2 regions of the Prolixibacter sp. NT017 genome follow, and region 1 is predicted to be linked to the other one. Evidence: riboswitches for the same ligand, from Rfam matches in the RefSeq annotation. Region 1 holds a riboswitch; the other holds the start of a gene.
What was found. Region 1 has a riboswitch for thiamine pyrophosphate ahead of GJU87_RS15220 (TonB-dependent receptor). Riboswitches for the same ligand answer to the same signal wherever they lie in the genome.
Positions count from the first base shown of each region.

Region 2: it holds a riboswitch for thiamine pyrophosphate, as region 1 does, so the genes downstream of both, thiM (hydroxyethylthiazole kinase) here and GJU87_RS15220 (TonB-dependent receptor) in region 1, are expected to answer to the same signal.

Region 1 is NZ_BLAV01000001.1:3,646,417-3,654,259, forward strand. Features, by position in the region: gene GJU87_RS15215 (lytic transglycosylase domain-containing protein) at 1-1,218, shown strand, start outside; TPP riboswitch at 1,629-1,724, shown strand; gene GJU87_RS15220 (TonB-dependent receptor) at 1,759-4,161, shown strand; gene GJU87_RS15225 (hypothetical protein) at 4,216-4,743, opposite strand; gene xseB (exodeoxyribonuclease VII small subunit) at 5,012-5,215, opposite strand; gene xseA (exodeoxyribonuclease VII large subunit) at 5,223-6,692, opposite strand; gene GJU87_RS15240 (S8 family serine peptidase) at 6,700-7,843, opposite strand, start outside.
Region 2 is NZ_BLAV01000001.1:2,306,331-2,314,173, forward strand. Features, by position in the region: gene GJU87_RS09650 (AraC family transcriptional regulator) at 1-179, opposite strand, end outside; gene hxpB (hexitol phosphatase HxpB) at 324-980, opposite strand; gene thiD (bifunctional hydroxymethylpyrimidine kinase/phosphomethylpyrimidine kinase) at 984-1,790, opposite strand; gene thiL (thiamine-phosphate kinase) at 1,821-2,822, opposite strand; gene GJU87_RS09670 (TenA family protein) at 2,846-3,493, opposite strand; gene thiE (thiamine phosphate synthase) at 3,480-4,127, opposite strand; gene thiM (hydroxyethylthiazole kinase) at 4,124-4,918, opposite strand; TPP riboswitch at 5,062-5,163, opposite strand; gene GJU87_RS09685 (hypothetical protein) at 5,823-6,947, opposite strand; gene GJU87_RS09690 (LytTR family DNA-binding domain-containing protein) at 7,322-7,843, opposite strand, start outside.

The sequences.
Region 1 (7,843 bases):
CGCGACCAGGTAAAAGTGATGCTGGGGCTCGCCAATTATTACTTCCCGATATTCGAACAGATTCTCGATAAATATAATCTGCCGCTGGAACTGAAATACATGGCCATCATTGAATCGGCATTGAACCCGAGAGCTTTCTCCCGGGCTGGAGCTTGCGGTCTGTGGCAGTTTATGTATGGAACGGGTAAAATGTTAGGACTGGAAATCAATTCATTTGTTGACGAACGTCGCGACCCGGTGAAATCAACCGAAGCTGCGGCCAAATATCTCCAAGATCTGTACAACATTTATGGTGACTGGCACCTGGTGATTGCGGCATACAACTGTGGCCCGGGCAACGTAAATAAAGCGATTCGCCGTTCGGGAGGCACCAAAAATTACTGGAAAATCTACTATCATCTTCCGCGCGAAACCCGTGGTTATGTGCCGGCATTCATTGCTGCTGCGTATGTTATGAACTATGCAAAAGAGCACCATCTGGCCCCCACTCAACCTTCGTTTGATATTGTAACTGATACCATCCAAGTTCACAATTATCTCAACTTCCAACAGGTTTCAGCGGTGCTGAATATTCCGGTGGAAGAGCTTCGTGATTTAAACCCGCAATATCGCAGAGACATTATTCCAGCGACAGCGAAGAAGGCATACACGCTGAAGATTCCGGCCAATAAAACCTCGGATTTCATCGATAAGGAATCGTTTGTATTCGCTTACAACCGCGATAAGTTCTTCCCCAACAACAAAATTGTTGTTCCCAGTCGCCATTATTCCTACTTCACTCCGGGTGATGTGGCAGGCAAAGACAAAGTTTACTATACTGTGAAACGGGGAGACAACGTGGGCTTTATTGCAGAATGGTTTCATGTGAGAGCTTCCCAGGTAAGGTACTGGAATAATATTCACCGAAACCTGATTCGCGTTGGACAGAAACTGGTCATTTATGTTCCCAAAGGAAAAGGAGCACATTACAAGCAGTACAACTCAATGACCTTCGCACAAAAGCAATCGGGTAAAGTACCTGCCAACAGAGCAGTTCAGTCAACAGTAGATACTGATGGCCCGTATACTATTTACACAGTGCGCAGGGGAGACAATCTCTGGACGATTGCACGGAAATATCCGGGAGTTTCCAATTTTGATATCATGAAGATGAATGGAATCAAAGATGCGAAAAGCCTGAAACCAGGCCAACGGATTAAAATTCCAACGAATGCATAAAGTAAAATGAAATAAAGAACAAGGGCTGGCGAACACCAGCCCTTTTCTTTTTTCTAATTCATTTTGCACCGGAGTAATTTTGGAGCACTCGAACTCCGGCGAGGTAAAAAGGCAATTAGAATAAAAAGGAGTATGTGCAATAATAACTTTTTATGTCCATACATACAAATTTTCGACTTAATTTTCAGAGTCATAACTCCTTTTCTTCCCATCACCATTCCCATTAAGAACTGTCAGCATCCTGCATTCTTTATTTCCTTTTCAACTCCACTTTCATTCCTCTATTTACAATTTTTTACTTACTCTATTTTCCTGATTTCATGGTGACTCCTGCTTCGGAAAAATGACAGTAAGTCCGTTTCCCGCCCATATTCATACGGGTTCTAAATATTTCTATACCTTTGTACCGCTTTCAAACAATGGGGTGCCTTAAATAACAGGCTGAGAACATACCCTTTGAACCTGTCCGGGTAATTCCGGGTAGGGAACATGTGTTACTCTACTCCCATTGGTTTTTATTCATCTAAAAACCGATTTAAAATGAAAAAAATTCTTGCTTTATGGCTGCTGCAGCTGATCTTCCTTTCAGCGAATGCGCAGAACACGTTGAACGGACGTGTGGAAAATGAAAAAGGCCAACCGCTCATCGGTGCCAATGTTGTTATCGAGAACACATTTGTCGGGATGCCAACCGACCCAAACGGAGAGTTTCGTTTTGAAAATTTAAAAACAGGAAACTACGTGCTAAAAGTTTCTTACCTGGGATACCAGCCGGTTTCCCGAAAAATTACCGTACCGGTAAAAGGAAAACTTGCCATTACCATGAAATCTTCAGCGGTACTGGCTGATGAAGTAATTGTTTCGGCAACACGTGCCGGAGACAAAACGCCTGTTGCCTATTCCGATGTGTCGAAAAAGAGCATCGAAGAACAAAATATGGGACAAGATATTCCCTATTTGCTGAGCATGACACCTTCGTTGGTGACAACATCGGATGCGGGAACGGGAATCGGCTACACAGGTTTCCGTATTCGGGGAACCGATGCCAACCGTATTAACGTGACTGTTAATGGTATTCCGGTAAACGACGCAGAATCGCACGGTGTATACTGGGTAGACTTGCCCGACCTGGCTTCATCGCTCCAAAATGTGCAGGTTCAGCGCGGAGTGGGAACATCGACGAACGGAGCCGGCGCATTTGGTGCAACCATCAATATGCAAACGAACAATCTGAACAAAGACGCTTACGCGGAAGTGAACTCTTCTGCCGGCTCGTTCAACACGTTTAAAAATACAGTGTCGGCCGGGACCGGTTTATTGAATGGAAAATTCTCTTTCGACGCCCGACTTTCCAAAATTACTTCGGACGGTTACGTCGACCGCGGTTGGTCCGATTTAAAATCGTACTACCTCTCAGGGGGATATTACACAACCAAATCAATTCTGAAAGTCAACATCTTCTCCGGTATCGAAAAAACATATCAGGCCTGGTATGGAATTCCTTCCGATATGCTGGCGACCAACCGCCGGTATAATCCGGCCGGTGAGTACACCGATGCTCAGGGGAAAGCGCACTATTACAACAACGAAACCGACAATTACTGGCAGGACAACTACCAGTTGCTGTACTCCCATCGCTTCAATGAGCATCTTAATATGAATGCGGCACTGCATTACACGTACGGTCGCGGATATTACGAGGAATACAAGCCCGACCAAAGTTTCGTAGATTACCTGATGACGCCTCCGACCATTGGTGGCACACAGGTACAGTCGACCGATTTAGTGCGCCGGAAATGGCTGGATAATGATTTTTACGGAACAACTTTCTCGTTGAACTATGACAAGGGTAAAAATAGTATGACACTTGGAGGTGCCTGGAACCAATACGACGGCCGGCACTTCGGAAAAGTAATCTGGGCTCAGTATTATGGTGAAAATCCGATTAACCATCAGTGGTACTATTCTACCGGACTTAAGACCGATTACAACGTATATGGCAAGTTGAACCACCAGTTCTCCTCGAGGCTCAATGCCTATTTCGATTTGCAATACCGGCATATCGGTTACAAAATCGACGGGAAAGACGACGACTTGAGGGATATTACCCAGAGTCACTCTTTTGACTTCTTCAATCCCAAAGTGGGGATTTACTATTCGCCAAATGACCAGAATAAGATGTACGCGTCGTTTGCAAAAGCTCATCGCGAGCCAAACCGCAGTAACTACGTCGATGCCGCTCCGAATGGTCCCATGCCTACATCGGAAAACCTGAACGATTACGAAGTCGGCTATAATTACCGCTCCACGAATTTCGCTTTCGGTGTCAACTTCTACTTCATGGACTATGTCAATCAGCTTATCCTGACTGGCGAAATTAACGATGTTGGCTCAGCGATTATGACCAATGCTCCGAGCAGTTACCGTGCGGGAATTGAATTAACCGGAGGTTGGCGAATTTGCAAGTCGCTCAGGTGGGATGCCAATGCTACTTTTAGCCGGAATAAGATTAAAAATTTTACCGAATATGTTGATGATGCAGACAACTATCCCCAGCAGATTTCCAACTACCTCGGAACAACCGACATTGCTTTTTCTCCGGATGTCGTAGCGGGAAGTAAAATCAGCTGGCAACCAACAAAGCCGCTTTCGGTGAACTTCTCGTCCCACTATGTTGGGAAACAATACATCGACAACACTTCGTCTGAAAACCGGAAACTGGATGCTTACTTTTTCAGTAACCTGAAAGCTGACTATCACATCCCGACGAGCCTTTTCAAAGAGTTAACCTTATCGGTTATGGTGAACAACATCTTTAACGCGATGTACTCAAGCAACGCGTGGGTTTACTCCTATTACGAAAATGGTGTAAGAAAGAAGATGGATGGATATTATCCGCAGGCAGGTATTAATTACCTGGTCGGAATTCGAGCCAGATTCTAGAATCTGAGGTAAAAAAGGAAATAAAAAAACCCGCTCAAGGCGGGTTTTTATTTTTTAGTCTTGATTGCCGTCACCAATGACAGCCTGAATACCTTCGTTTGTCAATACAAACTCTTTGTCTTCCTTAATGCAGAAACCTTTCTTCACATTCTTGTTCAGACAGTCGCTGGCATTAGAAAGCTTTGGAATTCCGGCTGCTTTCAATTTCTTGGAGATCATCGGTGTAGAGAATTTCTGGGTTCCCTGTGAGTGCAGATAGACTGCAGTCGCCAAAAATTTCCGCACCTGATTGTTATCGGCTTTTTTCTCTTTCAGGTAATCCAATAACGGATCACTTGATACAGGTTTTTTCGCCTTCACTTCACGCGGTTTGCGACCACGACGTGCAACAGGACGAGCCTCTTCGGCTGCCACTTCTCCAACTTCTTCCCCTGCAGAAGCTGCTGCAACCTCGCCTCCTAAACTTAATAATCCAGGAGCGCGATCGAGAATACGTCCTAATTGTACTTCCACCCATTCCTTTTCACCCTCGCACGAGAAACGGAATGAACCTAATGTTAATTCAATTTTTGAGTCGGCCATTTTTTAGAATTTTAAATATGCTGCTATCAGAAATGTGATAGTATTCAGAATACTATCGAGCCAAAATTACAACACTTATAGCTATGTTGCAAGCAATTTATTTTCAATGTTCGATTATAATAGCATTTATAACATATTTTAAAGCATGCTTGTTCAAATCGAATATAAGATTGAAAACCAATAACAAATACCAAGGACCTTCCTCTTTACTCAACGCATACATAGCCACAAAAGCGTCAAAAGGCAGCTATTTTCTATAACTCAGGCACTAGTTATCCTCCATTTGGTTCAGGATGTTTTCTACTTCTTCCTCCGTCTGGTGTAACCGATCTTTGCACACCTTAATCAGATAGGATACTCTTTTTACCTTATCGGAAAGCTCATCCACATCAAGTTCTTCACTTTCCATCTGCTCGAGTATCTCTTCTATCTCATTGACAGCCTCTTTGTATGAGATCTTTTTCTTTGTCATGACTGATTTATTTTTTTGATGATTTATTTTCTTTATTTAAAACACGACTGGTAAATGTGCCGTCTTTCAACAACGTACGAACTTCGTCGCCTTCTTGTAATTGCGCTGTTTCTTTCAACGCTTTTCCGTTATGATAAGTAATCGAATAGCCTCGCTTCAGAATATTCAAAGGATTCAACAACTCCTTTCTCTTTTCTGCAAGTAACAAATGGTTCTTTTCAGCAGAAAAACGATTTTTCGATTGTCTCTTAAGCTTTTCCAACATGGCATTCATTCGCGATCTTCCTTCCTCCATCTGATGTGCTGAAGCCCGACTGATATAATGAAGGTACTCATCCAATTTGTTCCGGTTATCATGTATGAACCGTCCGGATAATTCCTTTATCTCATCTTTTTTCCGGGATAACCGGTATTCGTTATTCCGCAAAACCTCACTGACAGAACTTTCCAGCTGCCAGCCATAACGGCTTAGCTTCTTTTGCCGGTTAAACAACAACTGCTGAACCACAGGCTTCAGGGTTTTAACAGCACTATCGAGCCGCTGCCGAGATTCTGCCAAAATATTCTCCACGGAATTGACAAACTCCTGTTGCAATTCATCCAGGTGGACATCAAACTGCATGACTCCGGCAATCAGAAATTCGGCTACAGCTGTCGGTGTTTTCATGCGCGTATGCGCTACCATATCGCTGATGGTATCATCCTTTTCATGCCCTATACCGGTTATCACCGGAAGGGGAAACTGCGTGATATGAAAGGCCAGTTCGTAATCGTCGAAACAACTTAAGTCGAGCTGTGAACCTCCCCCGCGAATGATCACCACGACGTCGAAGAAGTCTTCGTACAGGTAAATATGCTCCAGTGCAGCAATAATTGACTCTTTGGCCTGGTTCCCCTGCATCAGGGCCGGAAAAAGATGCGTGTAAAAACGGTAACCGTAAGCATTGTTATTCAATTGATTCTGAAAATCCTGATAACCCGCCGCCGTCGATGAAGAAATGACCGCAATTTTCTGCGGAACCATGGGTAATTCCAGCTCTTTGTTCATCTCAAATACGCCCTCGTCCTTCAACCGGTTGACTACTTCAAGCCGTTTCCGGGCCATGTCGCCCAGTGTATAAGTTGGGTCAATATCCCGAATATTCAGGCTGAAACCATACAGCGGATGAAACTCAACGGTGGCATTCACCAGTACCTTCATTCCTTCCGAAAGTGGTTGTCCCGCCGTTGTCTCAAAGAAGGGCCGAAGCATCCGGAATGTATACGACCAAATGGTTCCACGGGCCTGTGCCAGAACTTCATCAGAATCTTCATCCTTTTCAACGAGCACCATGTAGCAGTGTCCGCTCCGATTGACTTTCATCTCGGATATCTCTGCAATTACCCAGACTGCTGTCGGGAAAGCGTCCTGAAGAACTCCTTTTACCCGATTATTTAGTTCAGATAGTCGTAATTTATTTTCAATTGATGAAGCCATGTACACCTTACTTCTTTATGAGTTTATGGTTCTCCGTTACTCCTTTTGTAATCACCTGCAGAAAGTACAAACCTGACGGCAGTGAACCCGGATTTAACCATTGGATTCTGCCTGACAAACGTTCTTCTTTCAAAATTGTTCCTGTGCCGTTAAGCAATATACAGGTAGCCGAAGTATCATCCAATAGCCCCGGCCCCTGGTACTCCAACCGTATGTTGTTCACAAAGGGATTGGGAGATACTTTCCATTGCTTTTCTGATTTATCTTTAGTTACCGTCTCCTGCAAAAGTAACGACGCCTTCTCGAAATCGGGAATACCATATCCCAGGTAATTATCCGGCAAATCGTACTGACTGGCACTTTGGATAACGGCATCGATTATTTCTGCCGATGTTTTTTCCGGATATTTCTGCCACAAACAGGTAGTCAGGCCGGCGACAAGCGGAGAAGCAAATGAGGTTCCGTTTGACGTGCCGATCTCATTTGGATATTTCTGAATCCATGCATCCCATCCGCAGGCAGCCACTTCCGGCTTAATGCGACCGTCAGCCGAAGGACCGATGGAGCTGAATCTTGCCCTCTCCCCTGCTATATTGACCGCCGCCATGCTCAAAATTTCGTTTGCATCGGCCGGCGCAATGATGTGCTGCCATGCATTATCTCCTTCATTTCCGGCACTGACGCAAACAATCATTCCTTTCTTTTCGGCCAGTTCCACAGCCCGCGTAATCATCAATGTTTTTCCGTCAAGCTCATCATAGCTTAGGTTATCCGCCGGATCATCGAAAATAAAGTAGCCCAGCGAAGCATTGATAACGTCGGCTCCGATGCTGTCCCCCAGTTCCAAACCAGCAATATAGTTGTCCATCTCAACCGGGTATTCCGAATTCTCATCTTCTGTCCGAATGAGATAATAACTCGCATCCGGTGCTGTTCCAATCAATGTGCCGGGCGAATTCGCCGCCATAAGCGAAAGAACATTCATGCCATGCTGATATTCCTGGAAAACATCGGATTGGGGATTGACAAAATCACGGGTTCCCAGCATTCTGTTTTGAAAGAAAAGTGAGTCGAATACAGTCAGCTGATTCGCAGCACGGAAACCGGCATCAAGAATTGCGATCAGCATGCCTTGTCCTTTAAAACCATTT
Region 2 (7,843 bases), 1.3 Mb from region 1:
TTTGCTGTACCTCTCTTGTTAGCCAAAATGCTGAGTGAACTTTCAAATACCGATTTCTCGTATTGCTTCTTTGACGAAGTTGCCACCACATTCGGCCACTCAATATCCCGCTTCTGATTTTGAACCACATTGGTAAGTCTGTCGAGGATTTTCTGTTCCGGAAATTCGAGTACGTTCATTTGCCTGTGCTGGTTTTCTAAATTACGTTATCGAACTTGTACAAGTTTCAGCAAGACTCACGTTGGAGAAATGCTGTTAAAATTATCAACCGGGTAAACTGCCAACAACAAAAACGGTTTGAACCTGAGACTTCGACTTCCTAATCAATAATTTTCAGTTTTTAAATCCAGTTCACCGTAATGATTGACAATCAAATCGGCTATTCCGAACTCCGCTTTTGCATGGGCATCATTGACAATGGCGATAGTTTTCATTCCTGCCTTCCTCGCCGCCATCAGTCCTGATGGGGAATCTTCAATGGCCACACAAGCGTCCGGTGTTAGTCCCAATTTCTCAATGACTGATAAATAAACCGCGGGGCTGGGTTTCCCTTCCTGCTCATGTTCGGCAGAGGCAATTGCATCGAAATAATCGCTGATCCCCAGCTTTTCCAGGACAACCGGGATTAATAGAGCAGGCGAATTGGTCGCCAGCCCGATTTTGTATCCCTGTTGCTTTATTTTCCTGATAAAACGCTCCACACCATCAATCGCCTTACCTTCTTGCCTTATTAAACCGGCCACTCGTTCAATGACCTTGTTCTCGACCTCTGCCAACGACTTTTCCTTCCAGGGAAACCGCTCGTACCAAAACTGAGTAACAGCAGCCGTGGTCATTGCTTCGGTGAACTCACACAACTCCGGTGACAATTCCACGCCAACCGATGAAAAGACTTCCTGTTCCGCCCTTTTCCAGATGGCTTCGGAATCAATGATGACTCCATCCATATCAAAAATTACTGCCTCAATTTTCTGCTTCATAACTCATTTCCAAAAATGATAAAAATGGTGAACCGGACCATGTCCCTTCCCTATTTCGTATTTTGAACCTTCCGCAATGGCCTGGTTCATGTAATTCTTCGCTTCTTTTATGGCCTCGTTCAGTGGAAGCTGCTGTGCCAAAAAAGAGGCAATAGCTGAGGAGAAAGTACATCCGGTTCCATGTGTATTCCGGGTCATAATGCGCTTCGAACGTAGCTCAATGATTTCATCCGTTTCGGCATTATAAAACACGTCGACCAACTCTTCCTCACTCAGGTGCCCCGCTTTGAGCAGGACCGAAACCGTTCCGTTACAGGAAAGAGTTTTAATGACTTCCGGCAGGTCCGATTGTTTTCGAATGGTTCTGCCGGATAGAATCTCTGCTTCCGGAATATTGGGCGTTATCACCCGTACCATGGGAATCAGTTCGTTTTGCAAAGTCGATATGGCTTCATCCTGCAAAAGCTTATCTCCGGATGTGGCCACCATCACCGGGTCAAGGACGATGTTCGCGATCCCGTAACGGACTAACATTTCTTTCACGGCTAAAATCAACTCGGAAGAGTGCAGCATCCCGATTTTAACTGCATCCACACCGATATCATCCACCACCGATTTGATTTGCCCTTTCACAAAATCGATGGGCACCGGATGGACTCCGTAAACACCTACTGTATTCTCATCAACGATAGCTGTTATGGCTGTCGTACCAAAACATCCGCAGGCCGACATGGTTTTCAGATCGGCCTGAATGCCGGCCCCGCCACTGGGGTCGCTTCCGGCAATGGTTAAAACTCGTTTGTATTGCATAGGTTACTCCATGTTTTCACATACGTTGGATTACAAAAAATGATTAAACCCGCCTTTGGCAAAGGTGACTGCTTGTCCATTCCGGAACCATTGAACAGCCGGTTCTCCCTCTTCGATGGTTCCGACCGGGTAAACCGGTTGATTAAATTTCCGGAGGAATTCTTCCTGCAACTCTTCCAACTGTCCCCCCTCAACCGTAAAAAGCAATTCATAATCCTCTCCTCCACCGGTAGCCAGCTCCTCAACATTCCAGCGTTGATCTTCACAAACCTTCCTCAAACTCTCGGAAACAGGAAGCTTGTCAAGATGAACCCGGGCTGTTTTACCGGAAGCTTTTAAGATATGCTTCAAATCGGATGCAATCCCGTCGGATACATCCATCATGGCATGTACGCCGGGAAAATCTTGCAGGAAGCGCCCTTCGGGCAGACGTGGTTCGGGCAAATGGTGCCGGTTCAGTAAATAGTTGCTGTCAGTAGTCGGTGCTACCTTCTCCAACAAAACCTTCAGGCCGCCTCCCGAATCGCCCAGGTACCCGGTGGTGCAAATCACATCACCGGTTTGTGCGATCGAACGAAGACGCGCCATTCCCTTTGGACACTTGCCCAGTACACTGACATTAATCGCCAGGTGTTTGACTGACTGGGTGGTGTCTCCCCCCAGTAACGGGACCTTGTATTTTGCCGATATTTCACGATACCCTTTCATGAGTTCATCCAGGTATTCGACCTCTATTTCCGGAGGAATAGCAATGGAAAGAAATGTTCCCAGCGGTTCACCTCCCATCGCGGCAATATCGCTCAGGTTAACGGCTACCGATTTATATCCCAGTTGCCGGGGAGTGATCCCTTCCCGAAGAAAATGAATGTCTTCCACCAACATATCCGTCGTGACCAGGAGGTCCTCCGATTCGTTCATGGGCAGAACGGCACAGTCGTCACCAATCCCGGTGACATTCTGTGTGAGCAATGATTTGAATTCCGGTGAAAATCGTTCAATAAAACCGAATTCACCTATTTCCCTGAGTTTCATTTTTCATGGGTTTTCATGATTCACTAAACGGGCCATGCTTCCTGTCTCCAGGCACTGTCCCAAAACATCCACTCCAGCTGACATCCTTTCATAAACGCTCTTGTCATACCAACCCTGCGTTCTTCCGTACTCCGAACAGCCAATTCGTCTCCTATCGAAAGGGCCTGTTCCACCGCCAGGGCAAAATCCTCACCTCCGTACGTATCAATCCATGACTGGTACGGGTTATCCCCGGCCGTTTGATTCACCAGGATATAATCTCCAACCTTCTTGTATACCAAAAAACAAGGCAGGACCGATGCCACCACTTCTTCGATGGAAGCCCCGGTCAGTTGCCCGTACATAAATCCGGTATAGAGCTGGCAAGAGGGAGTCGGTTCGGTATGATTGGTTGTCCCGTTAAGGTAAAGCTGATGCAGGGCTTGTTCTATGGCTACCGTATCGGATGAGAAATGCAAAAAGGCTTCCCGCCATTCCTTCCGGTCCAACCGGGCCGCGATGCCCGCCAGTATTTTACCATATTCAGCCAGGTAGAGCGCATCCTGCTGCAGGTAGAAAAAGAATTTCTCTTTCGGCAGCGTGCCGTTCATCAATTCGTGCAAAAAGGGCAGCTTTAAAATGGCTGCATATACTTCTTCACTGGCCTTCCAGGCCTGTTCACTCCATTTCATTGGGTACTCTTTTTTTAATGGCTAATTTTAGTTCTCTGGCAGCTTGTTGGGGATTATCGGCAGACGAAATGGCTGAAACAACCGCAATACCGTCGGCTCTGCTATCCATTACCTGCGCTGCATTTTGCAGATTGATCCCTCCGATGGCTACTGCCGGATGCCGGGACAGGGAGGTCGCTTCTTTTAACCCCTCCAAACCAAACGGCTGCAGCGTATCGGTTTTGGTCAATGTGGCAAACACCGGTGAAATCCCGATATAATCCACATCCATCCGGTTGGCTTTCTCTACCTGTTGCATCGTTTCGACCGATAAGCCCAGGATTTTATTCTTACCCAAAATCCCGCGGGCCACCTGCCAGGGCATGTCGCTTTGCCCAATGTGTAATCCATCTGCATCTACGGCCAGGGCAATATCCAGCCGGTCGTTGATAACTAACGGGATGTGTAGAGGATCGAGCAAAGCTTTCATGCGAATTCCCAGTTCATAGAATTCGCGGGTCGTGCCATCCTTTTCCCGTAGCTGAACCATGGTCACGCCTCCCTTTACCGCTTCCTCCACGATATAGCTAAGCGAGCGACCGTTGGACAGTTCCCGATCGGTTACCAGGTACAGACTTAAGTCGAAGGAAGTCATAACCGGAAAGTTTGTGCGATATCGGCTTCCGATAGCTGGTAAAGCGTATCGATAAATTGAAGCTGTAATGAACCCGGACCGGAGGACTTATCAGTGGCCAGTTCGCCGGCAATTCCCATCACGGCCATGGCATGCGTGGCCGCTTTCAATGCGTCGCTGTTAACTGCTGCAAAAGCGCCGATCACAGCTGTTGCCGTACATCCCATCCCGGTCACTTTCGGCATGAGAAGGGAGCCGTTTTTAATGGTGTGAACACGGATTCCATCCGTGATGAAATCCTCCGGACCGCTGATCACCACGACTGCTCCATTCCGGCTGGCCAGTTCGTTGGCACTATCGAGCGCCGAACGACTAGTCGCTGTACTATCCACCCCTTTCGTCCGTGCTTTGGCATGGGCCAAAGCCATAATTTCGGAGCCATTGCCCCGGATAAAATCCGGCCGGCATTGTTCCAGGATTTGGGCGGCTACTTCATTCCGGTAAGGTGTAGCCCCTACTCCAACCGGATCGAAAACAACAGGGATACCTTTTTCCCTGGCTGCTTTTCCCGCCAACAGCATCGCGTCGACCCAGTGCCGGCTAAGTGTTCCCATGTTGATCACCAACGCCGAGGCGATTCGGACCATATCGGCTACCTCCTCCGGCGCATGGGCCATCACCGGGGAAGCCCCTACGGCCAGTAAGGCATTGGCCGTGTTATTCATCACCACGTAATTGGTGATGTTGTGTACCAGGGGCGATTGCTCCCGTACCGCTTTCAAATCAGTGCTAATGGATTTTGCATCAATCATAGTTCTTAATTTTTGAGCACCATTAACAACCGGATTCAGGAAAATGCATTTGAACCGAGCACGTCTGCTCTCCATCCATTCAATAAAAAAGCCGCTCCGCAGAACTGCGAAACGGCTTGTATCTATTCTATCAAATGAATCGACAAATACAATCCTCGTTTCCCTCCGCTGTTATGATACATTTCAGGTTTAAAGGGTATAATCTCAGACTGCCATTTCTCCGGCAGACACCCCTAACGAGATAAGGCAAAGGTATTAAAATTTCATTTTTGGCAACATCCGGCACAACAAATTTGCATCCCGGTCATTAAACTGCTTACAACCCCCCCATAAAAAACCCTTATAGGGATCAGATGAAGATCCTTATAAGGATCGGCAACAGATGGTAGTAACCCTTTTCCGAAAAAGGTTATAAGGATCAGAGGAAAATCGTTATAAGGATCTGCAGTGGATAGTACTAACTACCAGCCGTAGGTAGTTACCAGTATCTGCTTCCGGTAGTACTAACAACCAGCCACGGGTAGTTACCTTATCCCTCGACCGGTAGTTATAAGTACCTGACACGGGTAGTTACAACTACCGGCGCCGAATACCGGATAACCGGAGTAGCGTCGTGGGCGTATTCTCTCATTATACAACCGGAACATTACGAAAGAGAACAATTGTTTCAAAAGAATGATCCCGACGGTCGTTGGGACACAAATCAAAGTGCTCCTTCTACCCATGTCATGGTTTGGTCTTTTCGGGCACACATGCCTTAATCCCTGCACAAAACCATTCCCGCTCGCTCCTGCCCAGTGAAATATGCAACTGATTTCACAGGGCCTACCCGGGCGACTTTGACGAGAGCCACATTCATCTCTTCGCGGTAATGCTGGGCGTCAACACAATGAAGAATATTGAATTAATAATAAGCAGACATTCCGGAATAATTAGGATAAAACTGGAAGTACCCCATGCTGTTTTGCACTGCTTTTTTTCCATTGCTCTCTATTGGTGGCTTATTGTACTCAACGCAAATCGTTTGTTTCCCAAAAGTAGGTTTAAGTCTTTTCACCTGAATAAGATAAGCAGGCATTGCTATATTTTTACCTGTTTCAAAATATTTTTGTAATGAGAAAATCTCTGTTTCTTCCCCGTTTATGGTAATCTTAAAATCCTTTATACTCAATTCAGGAGCAATATCGATACAATTAAATTCCTTTTCATTTACCATTTGGCTTAAATGCGAAGGGTCTTTACTTTTCAGAACCATTGGCCGAAAGGATAAAAAAAGTGAGTTATACCCGCCATTATTTGGCCAGACATGTAGATTATATACTTCGCCGGTTCCGATCTTGTAGTCCAGTTGTTGTTCGTTATCAATAACCATATGCCAGGACCAGGCTTCCAACGTAGTTGACTTATAATTTCCATCGTTAATATAAAACGCATTATAAACCCTCTCCGGCAACTCAATTTCGTAATACCCATTTTTGTCACTCCAAACCCCACACGCATCTTCAAATGCATCAGGTTTAATCAAGATAAATGATTTTAAAGGTTTATCATTAAAATCTGTTATATGTCCATACACCTTATGATAACAGGGAAATATATTTTTCTCCAGGGTAGTGCGAGATGAATAAATGCGAACCTTGATCAAAGCAGGTAGGGATTTCAGCTGTTTTACAGAAGACATAATTCGGAAATGCCCATTTATGAAATCAACTTTATAACCTGTTTCTATAGCCGAAAGATTCTCCTTTATCTGAAAAGTATGTGTGTAAGCCACGGTACTATCGGAAAGAAAAACGTCTACCCTCACCTGAAATGAATCGGCCATTGCAGGGCCATAAACCTGAAGTGTTGAATTAAAATACCCAGTTGCATTTAATGCTGATATTGTAACGGAATCGGTCTTGCAATTGTACCAATAGGCTAATATCGAAGATTTGTCATTCCTAAACGGGAAATGATATTGACAATAACCGTGAACATTCATCAGAAACACTGTCACCAGCAACAAAAAGTATGATTTTCTATTCATGATCTTATCCTTTATTACAGTACTATAACAACAATCTTTACAGACTGTCTTTATTTAAGAGATTGACCTTTTATTCGACTGAAAAGGGTATGAAAATGTTGCAGGTTCTTGACCCGAACCATTGTTATCAGCATACCGCCAACCGTGGTCCCGAAAACTAATAAACATGAACTAGAAATAGCGAACCGGAACTGAAATCTGGTTGTATGTATGCTCATTGTTGGAAGTTTTTGCTCTTTCTTCTAGCCTGTTCCGGAAGAACGCCCTCTGATGGAAACCGGAAATGGTCTCTCACACTTATCGCCTCCGGCGATGTGGGAGAATGAAAAATGATGTGGATAATTGAAAGAGCGGGAAGGGTTCTCAATAAAAAATCAACGATCGAGCCAAAGTTTAAAATCTTTAGCACGCTCGCGGCTTACAATAACATCCTCCTCCGAATTGGGAGTTATTTCGATTTTGAAGCGACTGTTAAACCATGTGTGAATATTTCGGATGCTTTCAATATTTACCATGTATTTCCGGTTTACCTGGTAAAACAGTGCAGGATCGAGTAGTGATGAAAGCTGGTCGATGGAATAATTAACCGGGAAACGGGTATTATCGAAAGTAACTGCAAAAGTCAATCCATCATCATAAATAAACCAGGCTATATCTTCGCTTTTTATCGACCGGTAGCGATCGCCAAGTTTTACCAAAAACCTCTTTTTTATTTCCGGTTTTTCATTGAGAACGATCCTTTTAATCAGTTCGCTTTCAGGCGGCAGAAACATTTCCCTGAAATTCCGAAACTTATCCATCGCATCTTTAACTTCATCGTAATCATAAGGTTTTACAATATAATCGATGCTATTCATCTTAAAGGAACGCAACGCATATTCATTGTACGCGGTTGT